DNA from 4 places in the Actinoplanes sp. NPDC023801 genome. Region 1 is predicted to be linked to each of the others. Evidence: riboswitches for the same ligand, from Rfam matches in the RefSeq annotation. Region 1 holds a riboswitch; each other region holds the start of a gene.
The links. A riboswitch is a leader RNA that binds a small molecule or an ion and turns the genes downstream of it on or off. The one in region 1 is predicted to bind cyclic di-AMP.
Positions count from the first base shown of each region.

Region 1 (7,275 bases):
TCGCCGAGGCGGCCGGGAGCAGCCGGTGCCCGGCCATCTCCAGCTCGCCGTCGTGCACGAGCACAGCGGTCTGCAGGCCGGAGTCGTCGCGCAGCACGACGGACTCCCCCTCCACCAGGTAGGTGCCCCGGGCCGCCTGACGCCGCCCGGACACCTCACCGGCGTACGTGCCGTCCCGGCGCAGCTGCAGCTTGACCGCACCGTCCTGGCTGCGCCACGCGCCGATGACGGCCGCGCCGGTCACCGCTGGTGGGTGGAGGGCACCCGGACCGGCGTACGAGCTCGTCGTACCGCCCAGGGCGATCGCGAGGATGGAGGCGGCGTCGAGCACGGTGAAGTCGACGCGGTGTTCACAGGTGGTGGCCATGGTCTCCGGCTCCGGAGGGGTCGGGGGTCGGCCTCTCCGGTCGGCAGCACCGGCTTGCGTCCCTGGACTTCTGAGTTGCAAAAGGGAGCGAACCGGTGCCCGCAAGGGTGCGGAGGGTCAGGCGGTGGCCTTCAGCGCCGCGGTGACCGCGACGGTGAACTTCTCCAGGTAGTCGTCCTCGATCGGCTGGCGGGCCACGGCCAGGCGCCAGTAGAGCGGGCCGAGGATCAGGTCGACGGCCACGTCCGGGTCGGTGCCCTCGGGAAGCTCGCCCCGGGCCACGGCCTGACCGATCAGCTTCTCCCCGACCGCCTGCTGATGGGTCCGCAGGGCCCGCTGCAACGTCTCCGCGATCTGCGGGTTGCGGGCCGCCTCGGCCATCAGGTCCGGGATGATCTGCGAGGCCATCCGGTGCTTGAGCGCCGTGCTGACGATCAGAAGGAGCAGTGCGAGGTCGCCGGAGAAACTTCCGGTGTCCGGAAGTGGAACCTTCCGTTCGGCGACAGCCGAGATTATCTCCATTACCATCTCGAGCTTGTTGCTCCATCGACGGTAGATCGCGGTCTTGCCGACGCCGGCACGACGGGCCACCGCTTCGATGGACAGCCTGCCGTAACCCACCTCCGCCAGCTCGCTCATGACCGCGTTACGGATCGCCACGGTGATGTCGCCTCGGAGCACCGCCGCTCCGGCAGGTGCGCGCTTGATTGTCGCCACACAGTCACTATAGCGCTACGACGTAACGGTTGCGTTCCGCCGTTTGGTCAGCTACCGTCACAGCCACGTCGATACGAACCCGTTCCATCGGCACGGCCGGGAGCCTGTCATGCTGCTTCTGTGTCCTCGCATCAGGCATCGGATCCCGCCGCGCCCGAAGGGCCGACCAGATCGGAGCACCACCCCATGACAGAGACGGCGGTCGCCTCGGCCGACGCCGGGCTCTCCCTCAAGGAGCTGGCCCGGCGTAACGGCCTGAGCGCCTCCGGACGGCTTCCCAGCCTCCCGGAGTACACCCGGCAGCTCTGGGCCTACCGGCACTTCATCGCAGCCCATGCCAGCGCCAAGATGACCTCGGCACTCGGCAACACCAAGCTGGGCGCGGTGTGGCAGGTGCTGACGCCGATCATCAACGCCGCGGTCTACTACGTGATCTTCGGCTTGGTGCTCCAGGCCGACCGCGGCATGGACAACTTCATCGCGTACCTGTGTGTCGGGGTCTTCGTCTTCCAGTTCACCCAGTCGGTGGTCCAGACCGGGCAGAACACCATCGTCGGCAACCTGGGCCTGATCCGGGCGTTGCACTTCCCACGGGCCAGCCTGCCGCTGTCCGCCGTAGTGGTCGAGACCCGGAACTTCATCGTCGCCCTCGTCGTGCTGATGGGCATCGTGCTGGTGACCGGGGAGCCGCTCACCCTCGAGTGGCTGCTCGTCCTGCCGGCCCTGCTCCTGCAGTCGGTCTTCAACACCGGCCTGGGCCTGTTCATGGCGCGCTACGGCTCCAAGTTCCGCGACATCCGCCAGCTGGTCCCGTTCATCATGCGGTTCTGGCTGTACGGCTCGGCCGTGCTCTACCCGGTGACCATGTTCCGGAACGTGCTGTCCGGCTGGCAGCTCCAGGTGGTCGAGGCGAACCCGATGCTGATCTTCATCGAGCTGATGCGCCACGCGCTGCTCGAGGGCGCACCCCTGGCCAACCCTCCAGCCGTGCTGTGGATCCAGGCGACGCTCTGGGCGGCTGTCGTCGGCATCGGCGGTTACGTCTACTTCTGGCGCGGAGAGAAGGGTTACGGCCGTGGCTGACAACGAGCGCGTCCCCACCGTCGTCGCCGACGACGCCCACATCATCTACAAGATCCACCAGGCCGGGGCGGGCAGCACCAGCCCGGTCGCCAGCTTCAAGCGTCTCGCCACCCGCGGCAAGAACGCGAACATCCGCGAGGTGCACGCGGTCAAGGGCGTCAGCTTCGTCGCCTACAAGGGCGAGGCGATCGGCCTGATCGGCACCAACGGCTCGGGCAAGTCGACGCTGCTGCGGGCGGTGGCCGGGCTCCTGCCGGTGTCCCGTGGCGCGATCTACGCGGCCGGGCAGCCCTCGCTGCTGGGCGTCAACGCGGCCCTGATGAACGAGCTGCCCGGTGACCGCAACGTCGAGCTGGGCTGCCTCGCGATGGGTATGACGCCGGCCGAGGTGAAGGCCCGCAAGGACGAGATCATCGAGTTCTCCGGCATCAACGACAAGGGCGACTTCTCCACCCTGCCGATGCGGACCTACTCGTCCGGCATGTCGGCCCGCCTGCGGTTCTCCATCGCCGCCGCGAAGAAGCACGACGTGCTGCTGATCGACGAGGCGCTGGCCACCGGTGACGCCAAGTTCCGCAAGCGCAGCGAGGAGCGGGTCCGCCAGCTTCGCCGCGAGGCCGGCACGGTCTTCCTGGTCAGCCACAGCGAGCAGTCGATCCGGGACACCTGTGAGCGGTGCATCTGGCTGGAGGCCGGCGAGATCCGCGCCGACGGCCCGACCGCCGATGTGATGAAGGAGTACGAGGCCTTCTCCCGCCGGTAGGCGACCTCATACGAATGGCGCGCCCCGCTGGGTCAGCGGTGCGCGCCATTCGTGTGCGCTGCTAGTTGACCGACAGATGCACGTGGTTGGTGTGGTCGCTGGACGGGTCGCCGCCCGCCCCGCTGTACGACTTCCAGCCACTGCTCGGCAGCCAGATCCGGCGGTACCAGATCACGTAGAGCACGTTGAGATCGTCGGCGTTGTTGATGAAGTAGTTCGCCAGCCGATCGCCGTACGTCTTGTCGGCTCCGGTGGCATCCCCGCCGAACGTGCCCTTCTCGGACGAGAAGTCGCAGGCCCGGCCCTTGGGGTGCTCACCGCTGTTCTGGGTGCGCCAGCACTTGGTGAACCGGGTGAACCCGTCGGCACGGGCCTCCTTGTAGGCGTGCAGGAGGGTCGGGGTGACGCAGCCGCCCGTCCCGGTCGGGTCGGTCTCGCTGCAACCGCCGCCCCCCGGGCCCGGCGCCGCGTCGGCGCTGCCGCCGCCGTCGGACGATGAACCGGCGTCGTCACCCTGGTTCGCGGCCTTCAGCGCGGCCTCGGCCTGCTGCTTCTGCTTCGCCATCACGGTGACCTGCTTCTGCTGGTCCTTGATGGCGATGTCGATCGCGCTCTTGGCCTTCTGCTGGGTTTCCCGGGTGGTCTTCAGATCCTGGATCGCGCGGTTCTGGTCGGCCGCGACGACGGCCAGTGTCTCGGCCTTGTCCAGGAAGCCCTCGGGGCTGCTGGAGTTGATCAGAGCGGCCATCGGGCCGGCCCGGCCGGTGGCGTACGCCTGGGCCGCCATCTCGTCCAGCGCCTGCTGCTGCGGGCCCAGGGCGGCGTCCAGCCGCTTGAGCTCGGCGGTCAGCTTGGCCTGCTGCTCCTTGGACGTCTTCAGCTTGGCCTTGGCCTCGACGAAGCCCTTGGAGGCCTTCTCGAGCTTGTCGATCAGGGAGGCGGATCCGCCCTCACCGTCGTCACCTGAGTCGCCGGGGGCGGCGAACAACCGGGGGGCCGCGGTGGCCGGCGTCGGGGCAACGGCCAGTCCGCACGCGGCGACGAGCAGCGCCAGCAACGCCGCTAATCGCCGCGCAGTGTTCTGCTGCACAGGCATTTCCTTCCGTCGGCCGCCGGCCGGGTTAGCTGACGGGTTCGGGACGAAGGAAATCCCTACCGCTGTGCGCGGATTCACCCCGGGAATGCGGCTTGTTCACGACCTGCCCCGAGCTTCGCTCCCGGCGGGTCGGTGACGGCGTCCGCACCGTCGCGAATAAGTCACATCATTGGATCCCCGGCTCGCCATTTACGGCGATTAGGCGGCGGCACCCATACGGGAACCGCACCGACCATACCTACTCGATCGACAGATCGACAGTTCTCGCACAGCTGGCAATGACCCCGACACGAACGGTGACAGAATTACGGAAAGTCGTTGATCGGTAACACTTTTCGCCGTTCCTCGGGTCTGATCCACGGCGATATCTCGGGTAAGCTGACCGCCGGTCCTGCCAGGACGGCACCGCCCCCGAGTTGCCGGCAGGCCGCCGCCCAATCGCCGAAAGGCGAGCCGGGGAACCAGGTCACTGGGGTGTATCCGCAGTTTGCGGTAGGGATTGCTTCCGTCCCGAACCCGTCAGCTAACTCGGTCGGCGGTGACACGGAAGGAACTGTTGATGACCGCAAGTCCCCGCCGGTGGCTGATTCTTGCCCTGGCACCGCTGGCGGCTGCCGTGATGCTCATGGCGCCCTCGTCTCCGGCCTCGGCCGAGCCCGGCGGTTCCTCGACCACTGCTCAAGAGCAGGAGCAGGATGACGACGCGCTTCTCTCCGATGTGATCGAATCCACAAACCGGCGATATGTCGCTGCCAAGGCGGCCGTGGAGAAGTCCACGAAGACGCAGACGCAGCTGGCCAATCAGATCAAGCAGGCCGAGGCCCGGCGCAACGCGCTGATCCCTGAGGTCGATCAGATCGCCAAGCAGCAGTACATGACGGGCAATCTCAGCACCGTCAGCTACCTGCTGAAATCGAACTCGTCGACCAACTTCATGGAGAAGGCGGTCTCGCTCGAGGAGATCAACCGGCTGCACGACGCCAAGTTGAACGAACTCAACCAGGCCGTCCGGACCATCACTGAGAGCAAGAAGCGTCTCGATGCCGAGGTCAAGCAGCAGCAGCAGGACGCCGCGCTGATGAAGAAGCAGAAGGACCAGGCCGCGGACGCGTTCGCGCTGGTCGGTGGCAAGGGTGTCACCAAGGGCTTCGTGGTTGCCGACTCGCCGGACGCGGCTCCGGCGCCGCGCAACTCCAGCGGCGGCTTCTCCTCCGAGGGCTGCACCGAGAAGGACCCCACCACCGGCGGCTGTGTGACCAAGCGCACCCTGCACATGTACAAGGAGACCAAGAAGGCCGGCTTCAACATGTTCGTCGGTTGCTACCGGCCCGGTGGCCCCTACGAACACCCGAAGGGCCGGGCCTGCGACTGGTCCCTTCAGAAGAGCGGCTTCTCCAGCTACGACACGGACAAGGAATTCAAGTACGGCAACGACTTGATGGCGTTCCTGGTTCGTAACGGCGACCGGCTCGGCATCTACTACGTGATCTGGAATCGGAAGATCTGGTTCCCGGCCAACGGCTGGAGCGACTACCACGGGGCCAGTGCGCACACTGACCACGTACACGTCTCCATGCTTTAACGGCAGACAGCGAGAAGGCCCGCCCCCGGGAAGGGGGCGGGCCTTCTTTCGTCCGTGCTCAGTGCACCGCGCGACGCACCGGCGCCCGCCCGTGCGGCTGAGCCGGTGCCGGGCCGGCCGGCACCCCGGCCGGGATCGGCATGGTCACCGGGCGTACCTGGGTCACCTCCAGCTCCTTGCCGTGATGCAGCAGGGTGAGGCGGGCCTGGCCGCCACCGTTGCGCAGCGAGTACGTGACCTCGTCGGAGGTCACGTTCACGCGCAGCCGCAGGCCGCGCCAGAGCAGCGAGAACTCCAGGTTGTTGATGCGGCTGGGCAGGCGCGGGGCGAAGCTCAGCTGACCGTTGAAGTCACGCATGCCACCGAGGCCGGCGACCAGCGAGATCCAGGTACCGGCCAGGGACGCCACGTGGACGCCGTCCCGGGCGTTCTGGTGCAGGTCGTGCAGGTCCATCAGGGCGGCCTCGCCCAGGTAGTCGTGGGCCAGCTCGAGGTGCCCGGTCTCGGCCGCCAGAACGGCCTGGATGCAGGCGGAGAGCGACGAATCCCGTACGGTCCGGGCGTCGTAGTAGGCGAAGTTGCGTGCCTTCTCCTCGGGCGTGAACGCGTCACCCCGGATGTACATCGCCATGACCAGGTCGGCCTGCTTGATCACCTGCTTGCGGTACAGGTCGAAGTACGGGAAGTTCAGCAGCAGCGGGTACCCCTCCGGCGGGGTGTTCTCGAAGTCCCACTCCTGGAGCCGGGTGAAGCCCTCGCACTGCTGGTGGACGCCGAGCTCCTTGTCGTACGGGATGTGCACGGCAGCCGCCGCGTCCCGCCACGACGCCGCCTCCTCGTCGTCCACACCCAGCCTGCGGGCCAGGTCGGGGTGCCGCTTGCAGGCCTCGACCGCGGTCATCAGGTTCTGCTGGGCCATCAGGTTGGTGTAGATGTTGTCGTTCACCACGGCGGTGTACTCGTCCGGCCCGGTCACGCCGTCGATGTGGAAGCGCCCGTGCCGGTCGTGGTGCCCCAGCGAACGCCACAGCCGTGCGGTCTCCACCAGCAGCTCCAGGCCGACCTCCCGCTCGAAGTCGTAGTCGCCGGTGGCCTGCACGTAACGACGGACCGCATCGGCGATGTCGGCCGCGATGTGGAACCCTGCCGTGCCGGCCGGCCAGTAGCCGGAGCACTCCTGGCCGCGGATGGTCCGCCACGGGAACGCGGCGCCCTGCAGGCCGAGTGTCTGCGCCCGCTCCCGCGCCAGGTCAAGCGTCGAGTGCCGCCAGCGCAGCACGTCGGCCGCCGCGGAGGGCTGGGTGTAGGTCAGGGCCGGCAGCACGAACGTCTCGGCGTCCCAGAACGTGTGACCGTCGTAGCCCGGCCCGGTGAGGCCCTTGGAGCCGATCGGGCGCTGTTCGGCCCGGGCGCCGGCCTGCAGCGTGTGGAACAGCCCGAAGCGGACCGCCTGCTGCACCTCCGGGTCGCCCTCCACCTTGACGTCGGAGTGGTCCCAGAACGCGTCCAGGTAGTCCCGCTGCTGCTGGACCAGGCCCTCCCAGCCGTCCAGGCGGGCGCTGGCGAGGGCCGCGCCGACCTGGTCACGCAGTGCGGGCAGTGAGCGGATGCTGGACCAGCCGTACGCCGCGAGCTTGACGACCCGCAGCTTCTGGCCGGGCTCCAGG
Region 1 is NZ_JBFAAI010000011.1:219,251-226,525, reverse strand. It holds gene AB0G04_RS21570 (Atu4866 domain-containing protein) at 1-367, opposite strand, end outside; gene AB0G04_RS21565 (TetR/AcrR family transcriptional regulator) at 485-1,084, opposite strand; gene AB0G04_RS21560 (ABC transporter permease) at 1,271-2,167, shown strand; gene AB0G04_RS21555 (ABC transporter ATP-binding protein) at 2,160-2,930, shown strand; gene AB0G04_RS21550 (hypothetical protein) at 2,992-4,026, opposite strand; cyclic di-AMP (ydaO/yuaA leader) riboswitch at 4,025-4,241, opposite strand; cyclic di-AMP (ydaO/yuaA leader) riboswitch at 4,448-4,581, shown strand; gene AB0G04_RS21545 (hypothetical protein) at 4,586-5,608, shown strand; gene AB0G04_RS21540 (glycoside hydrolase family 65 protein) at 5,667-7,275, opposite strand, start outside.

Region 2 (7,275 bases), on a different contig from region 1:
AACAAAACTATCTGCTAGGGTCCTTCCCATGAACTCATGGGGAGGCTCCATGCGACGCTGGACCGCACTCGGCGTACTGTCCGCCGCCGGGCTGATGACCGTTCTCGACGGCAGCATCGTCACCGTGGCGATGCCCGCCATCCAGCAGGACGTGGGCTTCTCCCCCGCCGGGCTGAGCTGGATGGTGAACGCGTACCTCATCCCGTTCGGCGGACTGCTGCTGCTCGCCGGACGGCTGGGTGACCTGGTCGGCCGCCGCGCGATGTTTCTGGCCGGGATCGTGGTCTTCACCGCCGCCTCGCTGCTCGCCGGGCTGGCCACCGGTCCGGGCATGCTGATCGCCGCCCGGTTCCTGCAGGGGGTCGGCAGCGCCATGGCGTCCGCCGTGGTCCTCGGCATCCTGGTCACGCTCTTCACCGAACCGGGCGAGCGGGGCAAGGCAATCGCGATCTTCAGCTTCACCGGCGCCGCCGGGGCGTCGATCGGGCAGGTCCTCGGCGGCGTGCTCACCGATCTGCTCAGCTGGCCGTGGATCTTCTTCATCAACGTGCCGATCGGGGTCGCCACCATCGCCCTGGCGCTGCGCGCCCTGCCTCGCGACCGCGGAGCCGGGCTGTCCGGAGGCGCCGATGTGATCGGCGCGGCACTGGTCACGTCCGGGTTGATGCTCGGGATCTACACGATCGTCAAGGTCGAGCAGTACGGCTGGACGGCGGCGCACACCCTCGGCCTCGGCGCGGTGTCGCTGGCCCTGCTCGCCGGATTCGTGGCCCGTCAGGCGACCGCCGCGCAGCCGCTGATGCCGCTGCGCATCCTGCGCTCCCGTAACGTGGCCGGCGCCAACATCGCCCAGATGCTGTCGCTGTCGGCCATGTTCGCGTTCCAGGTTCTGGTGGCCCTGCACATGCAGAAGGTGCTCGGCTACGGCGCCCTCGAGACCGGCCTCGCGATGCTCCCGGCCGCGGTCGGCATCGGCACGGTCTCGCTGTTCGTGTCGGCCCGGCTGAGTGCCCGGTTCGGCGCCCGGACCGTTCTGCTCACCGGCCTGACGCTGCTCATCGCCGCGATGGTGCTGCTCAGCCGCATCCCGGTGCGGGCCGGGTACGTCACCGACCTGCTCCCGGTGATGCTGCTGATCTCCGGCGGCGGCCTGGTGCTGCCGGCGCTCGCGACGCTCGGCATGTCCGGCGCCCGGGAGAGCGACGCCGGCCTCGCTTCCGGGCTGTTCAGCACCACACAGCAGGTCGGCATGGCGATCGGCGTCGCGGTGCTGTCCACACTGGCCGCCTCCCGCACCGAGAACCTGCTGGCAGCGGGCCACTCCTCGGCCGCGGCCCTGACCGGGGGCTACCGGCTCGCCTTCACCACGTCGGCGGGTCTGCTGGCCGCCGCCCTGCTGGTCAGCGTCCTCGTCCTGCGGCGGGGGCCTGGCGCCGCGGTACCCGCATCCGCCGGCGCTCCCTCCACAGCGGCCTGAGACGGCGCCCGCCCACCGTCCGGCCAGAACTCAGCGCCGTCTTCCCGTCCGGGATACCGCGCTGGGGTCTGGCCGGATCGGTCGGCGAGCATACCGATCACCCGGCGATCAGGACCGGAGTCAGAGGCGGATGCGCTGGCCCGCGAAGATCAGGCCGGGGCTCTTGAGACGGTCGGAGTTCAGCGCGTAGAGCGTACGCCAGCCGCCCTTGACCTTGTACTTCCTGGCGATGCCGGCGAGGGTGTCCCCGGAGCGGATCACGTAGGTCCGGCCACTGGCCTTGGACGGGGTGGCCTTCTTCTTGGCCGCGGTGCTCGTCCTCTTGTAGACCCCGGCCTTCTTCCCGCAGGTCGGCCACGGCTTCAGGCCACGCTTGGCGTAGAGCTTGTTCGCGATGGCGATCTGCTCGGCCTTGGTGGCCTTGTCGGCGGTGGGCGCGTATCTGCCGCCGCCGTTGGACTTCCACGTGCTGCGGCTGAACTGCAGGCCGCCGTAGTACCCGTTGCCGGTGTTGATGTGCCAGCGGCCGCCCGACTCGCACTTGGCGACGACGTCCCAGTTGACCTGGCGGGCCGCCTGGGCGGGGCTTGCGGGGGCGAGCAGGATGCCTGCTCCGGTTACCGAGGCCGTGGCCAGAACCAGGGCGAGGCGCACTCGTCCACTACCGATCCGAGACATGGATTTCCTCCACGCCTGCGAGGTGAGCTGTCGGGTTCGGGCTGGAAATGGCCCGGCCGTTCACACGGCTTGACCCCGAGGCGCGTCACACTCGCGCCGTGGAGATTGGGTCCCCCGCTCCTGCCGTCCGATTGCGTCTGTGGGCGGCGGCAGGATTCGGCGGTCCGTCCACAGTGCCCGCGTCGCGGGACGGCCCGACGGTAACCACGTCGATGGGCGGGTAACCAAGCGAAGGACCCCGGATAGTGACGTTCTTCTCAGTATTTGCCCGCTTTGATCTTGTTAGCGCCCTGAAATGCCGGAAACGGGGGTTATTCCGTTCTGATCTGAATAATGGGTATTCAGCGGGGCAATGATCGGGGTGGCGGTGAGCAGATCGCGGCGGCGGGCCAGCCAGAGGATCACGGCGGCGAAGCCGATCAGGACCGGTGCGTCCACGACGACCGCCTGCCACGGCATGTCGGCCGCCGTCTCGTCCAGAGAGAGGTCACCGAAAGCGGCCGACAGCACGCTGCCGATCAGGTTGTTCATCACATGCAGCGCGATCGCCGCCTCCAGGCCGCCGGTACGGACGGTCAGCCAGCCGGTCACCACGCCGAAGACGACCAGGTCGGCGAAGCCCCACGGAGTGCCCCACCCGTGCAGGGCCGCGAACACCGTCGCCTGCACCACGATCGGGAGCCACGGGCTGCGCAACCACGCGCCGATCCCCTGCAGCAGCCAGCCGCGGCACACGTACTCCTCGGCCGCCGCCTGGAAGGGAACGACCACGAGCAGGACGGCCATCGAGATCAGGAACGGGCCCCAGCCGGCGAGCGGATCGTCCAGTCCGGCATCCTCACCACCGGTGATCACCGACAACGCGGTGCCGCCCGCGATGAAGACCACGATGGCGACCGCGGCGACCGGCAGGCAGATCATCAGCCAGCGCCAGCGGATCCGGCCCGCCACCGACGACAGGGTCCCGGCCGGCCGCTCCTGGATCCAGCGGGCCGCGAGGAGCGCGAACGGCAGGAACACGGCGATCAACAGGAATCCGAGGGTCAGGTCGGGCAGCGGGCCGAAACCGGGCATGCCGTCCGGCCCGTCGGGGCGCCCGGCGATCTCCGCCGCGACGGTGTAGACCCCGTAGCCGACCACCATCACCAGGAATCCGCCGAGGACGATGAACAGGGTGCCCAGCACGGTGCGCCACCAGCGGTGCCCGGCGGTGCGGGCCAGCCGGTGGTAAGGGGTGCCCGGCGGTGGAGGAATCATCATGAGGAGAATTTTCGTGTCCGGCAGCCGTGCGCGGATCTGGCCGCAGCCGGATACGCATCCCTAACCTCGGATATAGACGTGCCCGCCACCTGACCCGCGGGCAGAATGCCGATCATGGAACCACCCGAGATGATCAATGCCGGTGAGCTCGTCCTCAAGCGCTGGGAACCGGAGTGGTCCGGCGAACTCGCCGCGGCTGTCCAGGAGTCGGCACCCGAACTGCGGCCGTTCCTGCCGTTCGCGGCCGGCGACTACGGACTTGCCGAGGCGCGGTCCTACACCGAGCGTTCGGTGACGAGCTGGGCGGAGGGCACCGAGTTCAACTACGCGATCTTCACCTCGGTCGGTGACCTGATCGGCTCGATCGGCCTGATGACCCGTCCCGGCCCGGGCGCGCTGGAGATCGGCTACTGGCTGCGCACCCCGTGGACCGGCCGCGGCCTTACGACCGCCGCCGTGCGGGTGCTGACCCGCGTCGCGCTGACCCTGCCCGGCATCGAGCGCGTCGTCATCCGGCACCATCCGGCCAACGCCGCCTCGGCCGCGGTCGCCACGAAGGCCGGTTTCGCCGAGGTCGCGCGGGACGGCGACGACGTCGTCCGGGAATTCCGGCCGTAGGGTCCGTCCGTATGGAGACCACCGACGACGGGCGCTACGTGGTGATCAACGGGCGTCGGTGGCGCGCCACCGACCCGGAGATACCCGACGAACCGGCCGCCCGCCTGCGCAAGGCGCTGATGGCGGCCCGCCGCGACGTCGGTGCGGCACTGCGCGCCGGGCGGGACCCGGCGCCCGCCCGGGCCCGGGTGCAGGCCGCCAAAGTGGCACTCGGGGAACGCGGCACGCCGTGGTGGGAGCAGTCCGCCGACGAGCGGCGCGAACGATGGGAACAGGGACTGCGCGATCTCGGCGCCTGACCGGCTCGACGGTGCAGGAGCGGGAATCCGGCGGCGACGTCAGGGAGCGGGCACGACCACGACACCGCGGCCCGGCAGCGCGGGCGGGGCACCGGGCAGCTCGGAGAGGCCGACCGGCTCGTCGGTGCGGTTGATCAGGAAGCGGACCGGGCCGCGGATCGCGAGCTCCACCCTTCCGCGCAGGCCGGCCGGCAGTTCGCTGACGACACCGGCCGGCGTGAGCAGGTCCTCCAGGATCAACCCCAGGCCTTGCGGCCCCAACCGGGTCGAGACGTACGCCGCGGAGCCGTCACCCACCGAGCGGCGGGTGACGGCAGCGCCGCCGTCGGCGTAGGCGGCCAGCACCTTCACGGCCGGATCGGTGACCTCGACCCGCTCCGACCACAACGTGCCGGACGCGCCGTTGGTCAGGGGCACCGCCGTGCCGTCCGGCAGCGGTGCGAACTCCTCCACCCGGATGCCGAGCAGATCCCGCAGAGCCCCCGGATAGCCGCCGAGCCACACGTGGTCGTTCTCGTCGGCGATTCCGGAGAAGTAGGTCGTCACGAGGTGGCCGCCGCGTTCGGCGTACGCCTCGAGGCGCTGCCGCAGCGAAGCCGGCACCAGGTGCAGGATCGGGGCCACCACCAGCCGGTATCCGGTCAGGTCGGCGCTGACCGGCACCACGTCGGCGCGGATGCCGCGATCGAGCAGGGCCGTGTACCAGTCGAGCGCCTCCCGGCGGTACCGCAGCCGGTCGGTCGGGTGCGAGTCCAGCTCGGCGGCCCACCAGGACTCGTAGTCGACGACCACGGCGACCGGCGCCGGCGTACGACCGATGCCCGCCACCCCGGACAGGGACCGTAACCGCGCCCCGAGTTCGGTGACCGCCCGGAAGATCGCGGTTTGTTCTCCGGCGTGCGGCAGCATCGCCGAGTGGTACTTCTCGGCACCCGCGCGGGACTGCCGCCATTGGAAGAAGCAGACGCCGTCGGCACCGTGCGCGACATGCGTGAGCGAGTCGCGGGCCAGTTCGCCGGGAAGTTTCGGCGGGTTGACCGGCCGCCAGTTGACCGCGCTGGTGGAGTGTTCCATCAGGAACCAGGGCCGCCCGGCGATCAGGTTGCCGCACAGATTGGCCGAGAAGGAGAGCTCGTCGCGGGCCTGCGCGCCGAACCCGATGTAGTGGTCGTTGGCGACGAAGTCGACCTCGGCCGCCCAGTCCGGGTAGTTCATGCCGTTGATGTCTCCGGCGACCATGAAGTTCGTGGTGACCGGAACGTCCGGGGTGAGCTCGCGCAGGATCCGCCGCTCGGCGAGGTAGTGGTCCTTGAGTGCGTCGGACGAGAACCGTTTGAAGTCGAGCTGCTGGGTCGGGTTGACCGGCCCGCCGGCGTGCCGCGGTGGCAGGATCTGGTCCCACTCGCCGTAACGCTGCGACCAGAAGTCGGTGCCCCAGGCCGCGTTCAGCGCGTCCAGGGTGACGTAGCGGGCACGCAGCCAGACCCGGAAGGCACGGGCCGCGTCGTCGGAGTAGTCGTCGACGTTGTGGCAGCCCAGCTCGTTGCTGACGTGCCAGGCGGCGAGGGCGGGATGCCGTGCGTACCGGCCGGCGATCGCCCGGACCATGCGCAGCGCGTGCTCGCGGAAGACCGGCGAGGTGGGCCGCCAGTGCTGGCGGGCACCGGGCCAGACGGTTCGTCCCTCCCGGTCGACCGGCAGGATCTCCGGATGCTTCGTGGTGAGCCACGGCGGCGGGGAGGCGGTCGGCGTGGCCAGGTCGACCAGGATCCCGTTGGCGTGCAGCAGGTCGACGACCTCGTCGAGCCAGCCGAAGTCGTAGCGTCCCTCGGCGGGTTCGAGCCGCGCCCAGGAGAAGATGCCGAGCGAGACGATGGTGACCCCGGCCTCGCGCATCGCCCGCACGTCCTCGGCCCACACCTCGCGCGGCCATTGCTCGGGGTTGTAGTCGGCACCGAACTCGATGCGGGGCTCGCCGTCGCGCCGCAACCATCGAGGAGCCTCCCGCGGTACGCGCAACGCGCCCGCGAAGAACCCGAGCGAGGCGTCGTCCGCGGCCGGGGCGTCGTGCGGCCGGTTGAGGTGACCGTGCGTGGTACCCCGGGCCAGGAACGTGCCGGCCGGCACCCCCGCCTCGCGCAACTGCCGTTCCAGCAGCTCCCCCGAGGGCCGCAGGTCGTCGTCCTCGGAGAGCAGGATGTGCACCGGGGGCAGGCCGCGGAGGTCGGCCGAGCCGGGCAGCGCGTCGGCGGGGATGTCGCTGATCCGGCCCACGTAGTTGCGGACCATGTCCTCGATGTTCTCGAGGCTCCGGCCGTGACCGAGCGTGGGCGTCGGGAAGTGCAGGAACGGGTACGCCAGCAGGATCAGATCAGGGCCGTGGCCGCGGCACCGCAGTGCCGTGGCCAGAGCGAGAGCCGCTCCGGCGCTGGCGCCGCCGATGGCCTTGCGGGCCGGCAGGTCGTCACGCCCGGTGACCCAGGTCCACACGGCGTGCACGTCGTCGACCGGTACCGGATACCGCACGCCGCCGACCGCGAGCCGGTAGCCCACCGACACGACGACGGCGTCGGCGCGGCGGGCCAGTTCGGCGGCCACGTGGTCGGCCTCCGGCATGTCCAGGTCACCGTGGCGGAACCCGCCCCCGTGCGCCCAGACCAGCACCGCCCCGGCGGGTCCCTCAGGTTCGTGGATCCGCACCGGAACGGGCCCGTGCGGTCCCGCGATCTCCCGATCAGTGACCATCCGTACCCCCTTCGATGAAACGATTTGACCACGAGGGACGGCGTACGGCAGGACGCCGCGGGCGGTGCCGGCATCGGAGAGGGCGGCTCACACGCGGGCGGCCAGCCAGCCGGCCATGGCACGGACCCCGTGGCCGATCGCGCGCTCGTCCGGCTTGAAGGTGCCGAAGTGCGGATAGCTCGTCTCGATGCGCTGGCC
Region 2 is NZ_JBFAAI010000035.1:45,720-52,994, forward strand. It holds gene AB0G04_RS38490 (MFS transporter) at 50-1,477, shown strand; gene AB0G04_RS38495 (transglycosylase family protein) at 1,598-2,155, opposite strand; cyclic di-AMP (ydaO/yuaA leader) riboswitch at 2,153-2,327, opposite strand; gene AB0G04_RS38500 (CPBP family intramembrane glutamic endopeptidase) at 2,438-3,415, opposite strand; gene AB0G04_RS38505 (GNAT family N-acetyltransferase) at 3,530-4,033, shown strand; gene AB0G04_RS38510 (hypothetical protein) at 4,045-4,332, shown strand; gene AB0G04_RS38515 (beta-galactosidase) at 4,372-7,077, opposite strand; gene AB0G04_RS38520 (M20/M25/M40 family metallo-hydrolase) at 7,165-7,275, opposite strand, start outside.
Region 2: another riboswitch for cyclic di-AMP. It lies ahead of AB0G04_RS38495 (transglycosylase family protein); the one in region 1 lies ahead of AB0G04_RS21550 (hypothetical protein).

Region 3 (7,275 bases), on a different contig from region 1:
CCAGAACGGCCCGACCGTACGGACGATGGCTCCTCGTTCGTGCTCGTCCCGGCCGAGCAGCGGGGACAGGATGCCGACGCCGAAGTCGAAGCCCTCGAGGACGAAATAGAGCACCCAGGCGAGTACGAGCACCGCGAACCAGAACGTGATCATGAGGGGTCGCTCCTAGTAGGCGGGAACCGGCTCGGACTCTTCCCGTTCGGCGGGAAGCGGTGTCAGCGGCTTGCGGGACAGGTGCACGACGAGGCGGTACCAGACGACGGCGAGCAGGCCGTAGACGATCGTGAACCCGGCCAGCGACACGATCACCTCGGCGCGGGTGAGGCCGGGGGAGATGCCGTCGGCGACCTTGGAGATGCCGAAGGCGAGCCACGGCTGCCGTGCGGTCTCGGTGAAGATCCAGCCGAACGTGTTGGCGGCGGCCGGGATCATGGGTGCGAGCAGGACGAAGCGCTTCAGCCAGCCGGGTGTGCCCCCGCCGGGCTGCAGGAAGCCGGGCAGCAGCGGGACGCGCCGGGTGGTGTCCCAGTTCGACCACAGGTGGTACGCGGCGAGCGCCATCCCGAGCACGCCGGCGCCGATCATGAGACGGAAGGTCCAGAACGCCACCGGGATCATCGGTACGTAGCTGCCCGGCCCGTACTGTGCGACGTAAGCGGCCTGGAGGTCGTCGATGCCCTGGACGGTCCCGCCGAACGAGCCGGTACCGAGGAACGACAGCAGGCCGGGGATCTCGATGCTGAAGAACGGCCGGTCGTGACCGAGTTCGCCGATCGCGAAGACCGAGAACGGTGCCCCGGTGGTCGTCTCGTACAGGGCCTCGGCCGCCGCCATCTTCATCGGCTGCACGGCCGTCATCACCTTGCCGAGGTGGTCGCCACTGATCGCGGTGACCGCGCCGCCGATCAGCATGGTCCACGCCCCGACCCGGGAGAGCGTGCCGAAGGCGGTGTCGGCCGAGGCCCGCCAGATCCCGATCGCCAGCAGCAGCCCGCCGCCGGCCATCGCGGCCCCGCCGATCGTGTGCGGGAACGCGGCGAGCACGACCTCGTTGGTGAGCAGTTCGGTGAAGCTGGTCAGGTGCGCGCGCCCGGTGTCCGGGTCGAGTGCGTAGGCGACCGGGTTCTGCATGAACGAGTTGGCGGCCAGGATGATGTACGCCGAGAGCAGCGTCCCGACGGCGACGATCACGATGGTGGCGGCGTGCAGGCGGCGGGGCAGCCGGTCCCATCCGAAGTACCAGAGGGCCAGGAACGTCGCCTCGAGGAAGAACGCGAGCATGCCCTCGATGGCCAGGGTGGGTCCGAAGACGTCGCCGTAGAACCGGGCGAACGAGCTCCAGCCGAGTCCGAACTGGAACTCCTGGACGAGTCCGGTGACGACACCGACGGCGAACGTGACGATCAGCAGCTTGCCGGTGAACTTGGCCAGGTGCAGGTACTTGTCCCGGCCGGTGCGCAGCCAGGCGAGGTGGAACCCGGCCGCGGTGGCGGACAGCGAGATGGAGACCGGCACGAACAGGTAGTGGTAGATCGTCACGACCGCGAACTGCAGCCGGGTGAGGTCGAGCACGTCCATGGCAGCCCCTCTACGACGTTTCGTAGTAGATACTACGACGCGTAGTACGACACGGTGAAGTAGAGTGGGTCACATGGCGAGGAACGATCTCGAACGCGAGGTCATGACGAAGTTGTGGGACGCGGGCGAACCGCTCACCGTCCGGCAGGTGCACGAGCTGCTCAGCCGGGACCGTGACCTGGCGTACACGACCGTGATGACCGTGCTCGACCGGCTCGCCAAGAAGGGCCTGGTCACCCAGCAGCGCGCCGACCGCGCCTACCGGTACGCCCCGGCGCAGACCCGCGAGGAGATGACCGCCGGGGTGATGCTCGACGCGCTCAGCGCCACCCCCGACCGGGACGCCGCTCTCGCGTACTTCATGGGGCAGTTGCCCCCGGAGGCGCTGCGGGCCGCGATGGAGAAGGCCGCCCGTAACATCGAGCGGTGACCGCCCTCCTGCTCGGTGCCCTCGGGCTGACGCTCTCCCTGGCCGCGCCGAGACTGCTGGCGAACGCCCGGTGGACCGACCGGGCGCCGGTCGCCGCGATCCTGCTCTGGCAGTCGCTCACGCTCACCGCCGTGCTCTGCGCGCTCGGCGTGGTGCTGGCCGCGCCCGAGGAGATGTCCCGCGAGGCCGGAGCCCGTCATCCCGAGGTGGTCGCGGCCCTGCTGTTCTCCCTCGCGGTGGCCGCCGTCATCGTGATCCGGCTGCTGATCTCGCTGGGCCGGGTCAGCCACCGCGCGCGGGCCCGGCGCGCCCGGCACCGGATGCTCGTCGACCTGCTCGACCGGGTGGAACGCCACGACGACCTGGGCGGCGAGGAGGTACGGGTGCTCGACGGCCCGCTGCCGCTTGCCTACTGCGTGCCCGGCCGGCACCCGCGGGTGGTGCTCAGCGACGGGGTCCTGCGCGTGCTCGACCGGGAGCAGGTGGACGCGGTCCTCGCCCACGAACGCGCCCACCTGCGGCACCACCACGAGCTGGTGATGGAGTCGTTCACCGCGTTCTACCGGGCGGTGCCGGGACCGCTGCGGTCGAAGGCGCCGCTGGACGCCGTGCACCTGCTGCTCGAGATGGTCGCCGACGACGCCGCCCGGCGCCGGGCGGGGACGGCGCCGCTGCGTACCGCGCTGGCCCGCCTGGCCGACGCCGTCCCCCTGGCGGAGGAGGTGACCGCCGACCCCGAGGGTGAATCCCGGCGTCGCCGGCTGGCCCGGCTGGACGGCCCGGAGCGGAGTTCGGCGGTCCTCACGGTGGCGGCCGCGGCCGGGGCGGCGGGTCTGCTGGTGTTACCCACCGTGATCGTGGTGGTGCCCTGGCTGGCGCGGGCCATGGACAGCTGGCCGTTTTAGACCACCCAGCGTGAACTTAACCGTGCGTACAGTTCGCCGGGGTGTGCGACCTTCATTTGCCGCCTTGATCCGAGTACGGTGGTCCCCGGTTCGACCAGCCCCCCATCGGTCACCCGGCCGATCTGGCGAGCCACCGCCTAATCGCGCCATCGCCTGATCGCGAGCCGGGGAACCGAGCACCTGGGGTGAAGCCGCGGCGACGCGGCCGGGCAGACTTCCCGCCCGAACCCGTCAGCTAACCCGGTCGGCGGCTGAACGGGAAGAAAGGAAGACGCACCAGCGTGAAACGGATTGGCGCGCGTCGCGCCGGCCTCGTGCGCATCGTGCTGTGCGCGGCGGCCGCGGCCGGCATCCTGGTCACGGGACCGGCCGTCGCCCATGCCGAGCCTTCCCCCGCGGAGATCGAGAAAAAGATCGACAAGGAGTGGAACGAGCTCGAGCCCGTCATCGAGGACTACAACGGCACCCACGCCAAGCTGGTCAAGCTGCGCAAGCAGCAGAAGGACCTGGCGAAGACCCTCGCCCCGCTGCAGGCCCAGGTGGACAAGGCGATGGTCCAGGTGAAGGGTCTCGCGGTCGACGCCTACATGCAGGGCCCGCCGGGCACCATGAACGCGATGATCCTGACCGGTTCGCCGACCGGCTTCGTGGACAAGCTGACGCTTCTCGATCAGCTGTCCGCCAACCGGAAGGCCTCGATCGCCGAGGTCGCCAAGCTTCGCGACAAGTACGCCGCCGACAAGGCGACCGTCGACAAGCTGGAGTCCGAGATCGAGGTCCGGGACACCGACCTCGCGACCAAGAGGACGGCGATCGAGAAGGAGATCACCAAGCTCCAGAAGCTCCGTCTCGACGCCTACGGCGATGTCGACGCGAGCGACGGGGAGCTGCGCACCGGCCCCTGCCCGGTCGCGTACACGAACGACAAGGGCGGCCGCGCCGCCCAGAAGGCGTGCGACCTGATCGGCAAGCCCTACGTCTTCGGCTCGAACGGCCCGAACACCTACGACTGCTCGGGCCTGACGCAGGAGGCCTGGGGTGCGGTCGGCGTGCACCTCGAGCACTACACGAAGGATCAGTGGGGCTCCACCAGGGCGGTGAGCCGGAGCGAGCTGAAGCCGGGCGACCTGGTCTTCTACTACTCCGATGTGCACCATGTCGCCCTCTACATCGGCGGCGGCAAGGTGGTGCACGCGCCGCGCACGGGCGACCACGTGCGGATGGCCACCATCGACCGGGGACCTATCGCGGGCTATCGACGCCCGGCCTAGAAACCCCATGCGGAAAGGTCGCCGTCCTCGGACGGCGGCCTTTCTTCATTTCGTACGGGCCACATTTCGTACGGGCCACGAAGGTAACCGGCCCGCGCCCGCGAGCCGGGCGGTCCGCCCCGGCGGGACACGCGACCGCCGAGCTTGAGCGATCCGTCACCGGCTGTGGTGCTCCAACAGCCTGCGCAGCAAGCCGGTGAGCTGTTCCCGTTCGCCCGCCGAGAGCGGCGCCAGCAGCTCGTCCTGGATCGCATCCGCCCGTCCGCTCAGCTCGGCCCCGCGCTCCTGCCCGGCGGCGGTGACCACGACCACGTTGCGCCGCCGGTCCGCCGGATCCGGTGCCCGCTCCACGAAACCGGCCGACTCCAGTTCGTTCAGGGCTCCGACGAGGTCGCTCAGGTGGATCCCGGTGCGCCGCCCGAGCGCTGCCTGACTGGCCGGGCCGTCCGTGATCAGCGACGCCAGCAGCCGGTAGTGACAGCCCTTCGCCCCGGCGGCCGCGAAACCGCCGGCGACGAGCCGGTGCGCGTGCACGGCGGTCTGGGAGAGCAGCCAGCTCGGCAGGTGATCCACGTGACGACGATATCATTCGACGGGCTAACGTTAGTCGGACTAACGTTAGCCGTATGAACGATTTTCGGGTGCACGTCCCGCAAGCCGACCTCGACGACCTGGCCGCGCGCCTCACCCGTACCCGATGGCCCGAAGAAGCGCCCGAGGAGTACGGCATCACCGTGGCCCGGGTGCGCGCACTCGCCGGGCATTGGCTCGAGTTCGACTGGCGCGCCCACGAGGCCGCGCTCAACGCCGTACCGCAGCAGGTCACCGAGATCGGCGGTGACCGCGTCCACTTCTTCCACGCCCGGTCCGCCGACCCGAACGCCCTGCCCCTGCTGCTCACCCACGGCTGGCCCGGCTCCACGGTGGAGTTCCTCGACGTGCTCGGACCGCTCACCGAGTACTTCCACGTGGTGGCCCCGGCAATCCCCGGCTTCGGGCTCTCCGGCCCGACCGGCGGCCGCTGGGCAATCCAGCGGGTGGCCGAGGCCTGGGCCGAACTGATGTCCCGGCTCGGATACCGGCGCTACGGCGCCCAGGGCGGCGACTGGGGCTCCGGCATCTCCCGGCTGCTCGCCACGGTCGCTCCCGAGCGGGTCATCGGCGTGCACGTCAACTACCTGCCGACACCCGGCTCCCCGGACGGGCTCGGACCCGAGGATCAGGACCGTCTCGCCCGGACCATGCGGCTGGCCGCCAACCGGCACCCGCACCAGATCCTGTTCGCCGCGACCCCGCAGACCCCCGCGTACGCCCTCAACGACTCACCGGCCGGACTGCTCGCCTTCATGGCCGAGAAGTTCGACACCTGGGCCGACCCGGCCACACCGGTCCCCGACGACCGCATCGTCGCGAACATCGCCCATCACTGGCTGTTCCGTACCGCCGGCTCGGCCGCACGTCTGATCAAGGAGAGCGGCCTCGGCGGACCGCTCCCGGCCTGCCCGGTCCCGCTGGCCGTCGCGGTTCTTCCCCGTGACATCGTCCAGTCGATCCGCCCGCTGGCCGAGCAGCGCGAGACGATCACCCGCTGGACCGAGTACCCCCGTGGTGGCCACTTCGCGGCCCTGGAGGTGCCCGGCCTCTACACCGCCGACGTGACCGAGTTCTTCCGCACCCTGACAAACCGCTGACCCCCGGCTGTCGCGCACCGCTGTCTCAGCAGCCCCCGAAACAGCGGCACAGTCCAGCCGCAAAGGCCCGGCTGTGCGCCACTGTTGTCTCAGCTGCGCTGAGACAACGGTGTGCGACAACCGGGGGGTGGGTGGGTGTCAGGCGGGGCCGGGCAGCCCTGCGGGACCGGCCACGCCGGGCCCACCCTCCAGGTCGTGCAGCTGCCGGACGACGTGGTCACCGAGCGCCGCCCGGTAGTCGACGGCCAGCTGACCCAGGTTGTCGATCTCCTCGAGCAGGGCGGCCCGGCTCCGGGCCAGGTCGTCCATCGCCTCGGTGTGCTGCCGCTCGGCGTCGGCCTCCAGTGCGCCGGCCGCGCGGCGGGCCTCACCGGTGACCTGCTCGGCGCGGACCTGTGCGTCGGCGAGCAGCTGGTCGGACTCCCGCTGCGCGTCACGGACGTGCTCGTCGGCGGTGCGCTGCGCCATCATCAGGACCCGGTCGTCGGGCTCGCCCGCCATGCCGTTGCCGCGCACCTCCGGCGGCGCGGAACGAGCCTCGCGCCGCGCCTGCTCGAGCCGGGCCTGCGCGTCGCGCGCCTCCTGCTCGGCCCGCGCGAGACCCTCACGCAGCTGCATGAGCCGCGCCGCGAGTTCGGACACCTCGCCGTTCAGCACGGTGGTCGCCGCCGGGTCGGCCGGGGCGCCGCGGTCCTGGCGCAGCCGCTCGGCCAGGCGGTCGTTCTCCTCGATCAGCCGGATCAGCTCCTGGCCGGCCTCGTCGAGGAAGGCGTCGACCTCCTCCTCGTCGTACCCCCGCTTACCGATCGGTGGTTTCCGGAAATCCATGTTGTGGATGTCTGCCGGAGTGATCGGCATGGTGACCTCGATTCCCGCCGGTTCCGGTCGATCCGACGTCGTTGGACGACAGCGCCGATTCGAAGCCCGGCCCTCGGGCGGCAGCCGGACTCCCGGCGTGAACAGGCGCGCCGGCGAATCGTATCCGCATCTGTCACCCCACTCACGGTGAACCGATCCGGTATCACCGGTAACGCCTACCGCATCGTCCGCGTAACGGCAGGTCACCGGCGATCGCCCGGTGCGCCGAACATTTCCCCGGCCGGGCCACTCGTCGGGACGCCGCCGGTGGCCGGGCGGCGGGGCCGAACCCGGGGCGTGACCGGGGCATAATCGCTTGTCATGAGCGATGCCTTGATCAACAGCCTGGCCGCTGCCGTCGAGTCGCAGCCGGACGATCTGACGCTGCGGTTGCACCTGGCCGAGATGCTCGTCACGGCCGGCCGGGGCGCGGAGGCGATCGGGCACGCCGCTCAGATCTTGGCACGTGAGCCCGGCCACAGTGCGGCCCAGCAGTTGATGGCCCGCGCGCTGGGCGGCGCCGCCCCGGCCGTTCCGGCCCA
Region 3 is NZ_JBFAAI010000005.1:149,080-156,354, reverse strand. It holds gene cydB (cytochrome d ubiquinol oxidase subunit II) at 1-153, opposite strand, end outside; gene AB0G04_RS12630 (cytochrome ubiquinol oxidase subunit I) at 166-1,578, opposite strand; gene AB0G04_RS12625 (BlaI/MecI/CopY family transcriptional regulator) at 1,652-2,008, shown strand; gene AB0G04_RS12620 (M56 family metallopeptidase) at 2,005-2,913, shown strand; cyclic di-AMP (ydaO/yuaA leader) riboswitch at 3,054-3,178, shown strand; gene AB0G04_RS12615 (NlpC/P60 family protein) at 3,195-4,184, shown strand; gene AB0G04_RS12610 (MarR family winged helix-turn-helix transcriptional regulator) at 4,341-4,757, opposite strand; gene AB0G04_RS12605 (epoxide hydrolase family protein) at 4,811-5,875, shown strand; gene AB0G04_RS12600 (DivIVA domain-containing protein) at 6,014-6,733, opposite strand; gene AB0G04_RS12595 (AAA family ATPase) at 7,055-7,275, shown strand, end outside.
Region 3: another riboswitch for cyclic di-AMP. It lies ahead of AB0G04_RS12615 (NlpC/P60 family protein); the one in region 1 lies ahead of AB0G04_RS21550 (hypothetical protein).

Region 4 (7,275 bases), on a different contig from region 1:
CGGAATCGCCGGTCTGCTGGCCGGCTACCCGCAGACCGCCGGACCGCTCAACATGCTCGCCGAGACCCTGTTGCGGGGTCCCTCACCGCTCACCCCGGCGCAACGCGAGACCATCGCCGCGTACGTGTCGCGCCGTAACGAATGCACCTTCTGTGCCGAGACCCACGGTGCCGTGGCCCGGAAGCTCAGCTCGGGCGACGAATCCGGCCCCCTGATGAGCGCTCTGCTGGCCATCGCCGACAAGGTCCGCGTCGACGGCCGCTCGGTCACCGCCGGCGACATCGACCGGGCCCGGACGGCGGGAGCCGACGACCGCGCCGTCCACGACACCGTGCTCATCGCCGCGGCGTTCAGCATGTTCAATCGCTACGTCGACGGACTGGATACGCTCACCCCGGCCGATCCCGGTGATTACGAACGGCACGCCCACGCTCTCGCCGAGCACGGTTACCTGCGGCCGCCCGTCTGAAGCCGGTTCGCGCCCGGATCGAACGTCATGTCCCACCATCGGCTGCCGATGTTACTGACGAGGTGACTCTATCGGGAGGTGATGGTGGGCTCGGCGCGGATGGCCTCGTGGTGGCTGGTCGGGTTGCTCGCTGTCCTGCTGGCCGGCCTGTCGGGTTTCGCGGTGTCCGGAAGCTGGCGCCAGGCCGGCATCGTGGATCAGCTCGCCGACGACAGCGCCGACACCGATGCCTACCAGAACGCCGCCCAGCTGGTCAGCTGGGAGATGGCGCTGATCCAGGCGTCGCTGCGCGAACCCGGCGGTGAGGAGCGCGCTCAGGTTCCCGACGTTCATGAGCAGGCGCACCGGGCCATGGAACACATGGCCGAGGTCGACACCGACGACCCGCGGCTCACGTCCGCGCTCGTGCAGGCGCACCGCAGTCTGCGGCCGGACATCGCCTCCTACCTGAGGGCCCTGGATCTCGGCGACGTGGAGACCGCCGAGTCGACCCTGGAGGACTCGATCGAACCCGCCGCCACGACCATCATGTCGATGGTGCTGGCCAAGCAGCGGCAGCACCAGGCCGAGCACGCCGCCCGGCAGGCGGCCGGGCAGCGCGAGTCGCATCAGCTGCTGTGGCGCAACGGTCTGGCGTTCGTCGTCAGTCTGGCGGTGCTGCTGTTGTTCGGATACGCCGCGCGGGCGCACCGGCGTCAGGTGGAGGCCACCGCCGCCACGGACCCGCTGACCCTGCTGCCGAACCGTAACGCCTTCACCACCCGGACCTGCCGCACACTCGCCGAGGCCGCCAGCCACCGCCGCCGCAGGGACCGGGCCGGGCGGGGGCGGGTCACCGTGCTGGTGGCCAACCTCGACGGCTTCCGTGACGTCAACGAGCAGCTCGGCCACCGCACCGGCGACCTGCTGCTCACCCACGTCAGCCGGCGTCTGCGGGCCTCGGTCCGGGAGCACGACTTCGTCGCCCGGCTCGGCGGCGACGAGTTCGCCGTACTGCTGTACGACACCGATCCGGGCGCCGGCGAGGACGTCGCGGCCCGGCTGACCGGTGCCTTCGGCGACCCGTTCATCATCGACGATCTCACCATCGACCTCGAGGTCAGCATCGGCGCTGCCACGGCCGGGCCCGGGGAGGACGTGCCGACGGTGTTACGGCACGCCGACACCGCCATGAACCGTGCCAAGCGGGAGCACCTCGGATTCCGCCGGTTCGCCGCCGGCCACACCGACGACGACAGCAGTGCCCGGCTGACCCTGCTCGGTGACCTGCGCCGGGCCCTGGACACCGGCGACGAGATCACCCTCCACTACCAACCCAAGATCGATATCGGTACGGGTGAGCTGGCCGGAGTGGAAGCGCTCGCCCGCTGGTCCCACCCGGCCAAGGGGGCCATCTCGCCCGGCGAGTTCATCCCCGTGCTGGAAGCCACCACCCTGATCCACCGGTTCACCCACCAGGTGCTGACCCAGGCCCTGACGCAGGCACGCGAGTGGCTCGACGCCGGCCACCGGATCCCGGTCGCCGTCAATATCTCCACCCGGACCCTGCTGGACACCGCGTTCCCGGACCGGGTCGCCGCGCTCCTGCACGAGACCGGTGTCCCCGGCGACCAGCTGTGTATCGAGGTCACCGAGCACAGCATCATGAACGACCCCGGCACGGCGATCGAGACCCTGGAACGCATCCGCGCACTCGGCGTGAAGACCTCCATCGACGACTACGGGACCGGATACTCGTCGATGACGTACCTGCGGCTGCTGCCGCTCGACGAGCTCAAGATCGACCGGTCCTTCGTCAAGGACATCGCGACCGACCCCGGCAGCCTCGCCCTGGTGGCCTCCACCGCCGAGCTGGGGCACACCCTCGGTCTCCGGGTCGTGGCCGAGGGCATCGAGGACGAGGAGACGATGAACGCCCTGCGTGAGATCGGCTGCGACCTCGCGCAGGGGTACCACCTCGCCCGTCCCATGACGGCCGCCGCCCTGAGCGCCCTCATCGGGCGGCCCGCCACCGTGGCGGCGTGATCCGCCCTCGCCGGACAGCACCGGGCCCCCTCCGCAACGATGCCGCCCGTACCCGCCGACGTGGCCGGGTACGGGCGGCATCCGCTGTCCGGGTCAGACCAGGCGCCGGACGACGTAGCTCTTGCTCCAGATCTTCTGCTTGCTGACCGTCTTGCCGGTCCGCGGTGCCGACCACATCTTGCCGCCGCCGGCGTAGATGCCGGCGTGCGTGCCGCGCGAGCCCTTGCGGATGATGATCAGGTCACCCGGGCGCTTGTTCGACTTGGCCACGGCCTTGCCGTATCGCTGCTGCAGATTGGCCTTGTGCGGCAGCTTCTTGCCGGCTGCCTTCTTGTAGACGTAGAGCGTGAAGCCGGAGCAGTCGAACCGCTTGGGGCCGGCCGCGCCGAACTTGTACTTCTTGCCCTTGTGCCGGGCTGCCTCGGTCACGACCCGGGTGCCCGCCGCCTGTGCTTTGGCGGTGGCGATCCGGACGGTGACGGTGGCCCGGCTCATCGCGGCGCCGGTCTGGGGCAATGCCCAGGTGGCGGCGACGTTCGACGTCTGGGGGGCGGCGGTGGCCGCTCGTGGTGTGCCGAGTCCGCCGGTGAGAAGGCCGAGACCAACGGACAGGGCGACAGTGCCGGCTCCCAGGGTACGGGCGGGCCGGCTCGAGGTGCTTACGCGCACGGTGAAGTATTCCCTCCGGCACGCCTGCGAGGTTAGCTGTCGGATTCGGGCGCGAAGGTTTGCCCGGCCGCGGTAGCGGCTTCACCCCGAGGCCCTCCGGCCGGGCCGCCGCGGACGGCGTACCGGTCGAGGGCCGATGTGTGGTTCCCCCGTCCCTGCCCCCGATTGCCTCATGACTGGTCATGCGGTTCGTGCCGCCGGACCGGGGCAGGGCTCGGCGTGGTCCGTTCGGCACGACCGGCGAGCAGGTGCCCGCCGCTCATCCTTGATAGCGCGGCCCGTGACGGTGCCGGCCCGCCCCGCCGGTGACGCAGCGTAATTGGCATACCGGGGCATGTCCGGTTTGGAAGACCACTGCGAGGTTTATGGGAACGCTGTGCTCATCACCGGTTACTCCGTGGTGAGAATGATCTGTGAAAGGGAACACTGAAGACCCGAGCCGTCACTCCCTGTTCGCATACCCCCCGGGGGTTAAACGGCCTGTGACGCAACAGTCTCGGAGGCGGGAACCGCTCTGCCGGGCAGTACCAGCAGGACCGCGAGCACGAGCACGCCCCCGAGTGCCACCACGTTGCCGGCCTTGTCGATGGCGGACAGCCCGTCCAGATGCAGCACGTGCCAGAGGAAATGCTCGGCTCCGAAGATCAGCCACGCACCGCCCGCCACGCGCAGCGACGACGGGGTGGGCCGTCGCCACGCCCACACGCTGAGCACGAGCAGCGCCAGATAGAGGCCACCCACATCACGGACCAGGTGCTCGTTGTACGGCCCGAGGGACGACACCCAACGACGGCCCGGCGCCGGGAAATCCGTGTAGAAGGACAGCGGGAACGCCGCCGCCCAGACGCCGACGACCGCTGCCGAGATCGCCAGCAGCCCGATGGCCCATTGTTTCGCTCTGATCGTCATGGCTGTACGACGACACAGGCGGGTGATCCGTGACAGGGCCGCACCGCGCGGTAAATACCGGCGCCGGACGTCGGGCAGCGGCTACCGTGCCGCCATGGTCGACGCACACGAGCGATTCGTCCCCTCCGGGCCGCTGCGGATCTGGACCGAGCGGGCCGGGGATCCCGGGCTTCCGGCCGTTCTGATGATCATGGGGTCGGCCGCTCAGGGGATCAGCTGCCCCGATGCGCTGGTCGGCCGGCTGGTCGAGCGCGGGGTCCAGGTGATCCGATTCGACCATCGGGACACCGGGCGGTCCAGCGTCGTCGACTTCGACGCCCATCCGTACACGATCGGAGACATGGCGCGCGACTGTCTGGCCGTACTGGACGGTTACGGACTTGCGGCCGCCCATGTGGCCGGGGCCTCGCTGGGCGGTGTCATCGCACAGTGGCTGGGCGTGCACGCGCCGGACCGGGTGCGGTCCTTGACGGTGATGTCGAGCACGCCGATGGGTCGTGATCCGAGGCCGGCAACGACACGGGCGCAGGCCGGGCTGCCACCCGACCCCGATGATCTGCCGCCGCCGGCACCGGCGTTCCTGGCGCATCTGGCCGCCGGGCTACCACCGGGCGGGGAGTCCGATGTGGCCCTGTTCAAGGTCTTCAACGGGCCCGTCCGGCCGTACGACGAGCAGGCCGCCCGGGCGATGCTGGAGCTGGCGCTGTCACGGGCCACCGACCCGGCGGCCGCGGCCAACCACGACCGGGCCGCGTATGTGGACACCCCCGACCTGCACGCCCCACTGTCGTCCATCACCGCGCCGGCCACGATCGTCCACGGTGACCAGGACCCGGTGTTCCCGCTCCGTCACGGGCAGGCCCTGGCCGCCGCGATCCCGGGCGCGGTGCTGCAGATCGTGCCGGGAATGGGCCACGTCTTGACCTCACCCGGTCTGCCCGAGGAGGTAGCCGACCTGATCCGGCTCTGAACCGGCCGTCACGGGCATGGCCGCGCCGCCGCCGTCGCGGTATCGCACGGCCACGACGTCCTGGCGGCGCTGCTCGAGGTACCAGTCGCTGGTCTCGGTCAGGTCGATCGTGTGCCGCAGCGTTCCGGGCCGGCCCATCGGCAACTCGGCCAGCACCTCACCGCGCGGTGACACGATCAGGCTGGGGCAGTGCTGGTCGGGGTGCGGGATGTTGGCGGCCAGGACGAAACGCTGGTTCTCGGCGGCGCGGCTGATCAGGTGGCTGCGCCAGACGCCCGCCGGCTCCCGTGGATTGGCGGCGTTGGTGAGATAGGCGAAGAACCTCGCGCCGGAGGCGGCCAGGTGCTGCCACTGCTCGGGGAAACGAATCTCACGACACAGCTGTACGGCGGCAGTCACGCCGTTGATGTCGAAGGTCGGCAGGTGGTCACCCGGTCGCAGACGGTCCCGTTCGTTCATCGCCAGGTTGATCTTGCGGTAGACCCGGGGTGGGTTGCCGGGGGAGAGGTACAGGGCGGCGTTGTACCAGCCGTCGTCGCCGGGCAGCAGCGAGCCGCAGAGAAGGTGGACCCGATGCTCATCGGCGAGCCGTGCCGCCGCCGCGACGACCTCCCGCAATCGGTCCGGATCCGGCAGCACCAGATCGTCGCCGTAGCCGGACAGCGCACCCTCCGGGAGCAGGACCACCTCACCGGGCCGGCTGCCGGTGAGGACCTGCCGGAGCGCCGCCAGATTGGCGTCCATGTCCCACACGGCGGGCACCTGAGCGATCAAGACATCGAGCTGCACGGGAACATCCTGTCGTACCGGTGCACCACCCCTCGCGCACCGGAGGTGACCCGTCATCGGTCAGGAATGAAGAAGGGGAGGCCGCGGGATCTCCGTTAGCTTGATCGGGACGCTGTCGACGACGACGAAGGGGTGGACGGCAGTGAGCCCAGCCTCGAGATCCAGCAAGGACGCCCTCTCGGAGGCCGAGCGCGCCGCCGTCAAGGACCGCGCGGCGGAGGTGAGGTCGCAGGCACGCCGGTCGAAGAGCGCTGACAAGGCCGCGGCCGACGAACGACGCTCCCGGCGAGGGCAGCACGTTCACGGTACGGCTGGTTCGACGGGCCCGCGTGTCCGCGCGCCCGGCCGGCCGTGATCGGCGGGACTCAGGCCGCGGGATCGACGAGGATTTTGGGTCCCGGCCCCGCGGTCATGGAACGATCGCCGGCCAGCACCGCGGCGGCCGCCTCGAGAGGAACGGTCGCGGCGACGAGCGGACGCGGATCGACGGCCCCGGACGCGAACGCGGCGATCGCCGGGGCCAGGCCCGCGGAGGCGCCGAGAATCCCGACGGCGGTCACGTCCTTCAGCACCACGTCACGCGTGTCGATCAGGCTGGGAGTACCCGAGAGACCGATATAGACCACGCGACGACCGGGCTCCACCAGGCTCACCGCGAGTGCCGGCATCGACGGCGCGTTGGTGGCGTCCACCACGGCGTCCCAGGCCAGCTCCGGCAGGGAGTCGCGGGTCCAGGACCGTTCGAAACCCAGCGACCGGGCGAAGTCGAGCTCCTGGCCGAGCAGATGCACCTCGAGGCCCCGGCCCCGCGCAAGCATCGCTGTGAGCAGGCCGATCGTGCCGGTACCCAGGACGAGCAGCCGTTCACCGGGCGCCAGGCCGGCCGCGTCGACGCAGCGCTGCGCGTTCCCCGCCGGCTCGACCAGCGCGCCGGCGGTGGCGTCCACGGTGTCCGGCAGCCCGTGCAGGTAGGCGGCCGGGAACGCCAGCCACTCGGCCAGCGCGCCCGCGAGACCGTCCCGGATGCCCAGCTCGTGCCGATGCGGGCAGACATGGTGGCGACCGGCCCGGCAGCGAGGGCAGTGACCGCAACCGATCATCGTGTCGCCGGTGACCCGCCGGCCCGCCCAGGAGTCGTCCACGCCGGGGCCCACCGCACGGACCGTCCCCGACCATTCGTGACCGGGCCGCAGCGGATAGGACGAGACGCCGCTGTGCAGGTAGCTCATCTCGCCGGTGAACAGCTCCACATCGGTGCCGCACACCCCGGCCCGCTCCACCTGGACCACCACCTGGCCGGGGCCGGCGACCGGCACCGGGACCTGCCTGACCTCGGCCTTGCCGGGGCCGGTGAGCACCAACGCGCGCATCATGATCGCGATCCTAGGGCCTCAGACCCGGGCCTCCCGCGGTACGCGACCGGCCGCCAGCCCGGCCACGGCCT
Region 4 is NZ_JBFAAI010000030.1:6,340-13,614, reverse strand. It holds gene AB0G04_RS35845 (carboxymuconolactone decarboxylase) at 1-469, shown strand, start outside; gene AB0G04_RS35840 (bifunctional diguanylate cyclase/phosphodiesterase) at 551-2,494, shown strand; gene AB0G04_RS35835 (C40 family peptidase) at 2,588-3,163, opposite strand; cyclic di-AMP (ydaO/yuaA leader) riboswitch at 3,170-3,293, opposite strand; gene AB0G04_RS35830 (hypothetical protein) at 3,635-4,072, opposite strand; gene AB0G04_RS35825 (alpha/beta hydrolase) at 4,167-5,042, shown strand; gene AB0G04_RS35820 (carbon-nitrogen hydrolase family protein) at 4,998-5,831, opposite strand; partial or broken gene AB0G04_RS35815 (DUF1801 domain-containing protein) at 5,974-6,108, shown strand; gene AB0G04_RS35810 (alcohol dehydrogenase catalytic domain-containing protein) at 6,197-7,204, opposite strand; gene AB0G04_RS35805 (MFS transporter) at 7,223-7,275, opposite strand, start outside.
Region 4: another riboswitch for cyclic di-AMP. It lies ahead of AB0G04_RS35835 (C40 family peptidase); the one in region 1 lies ahead of AB0G04_RS21550 (hypothetical protein).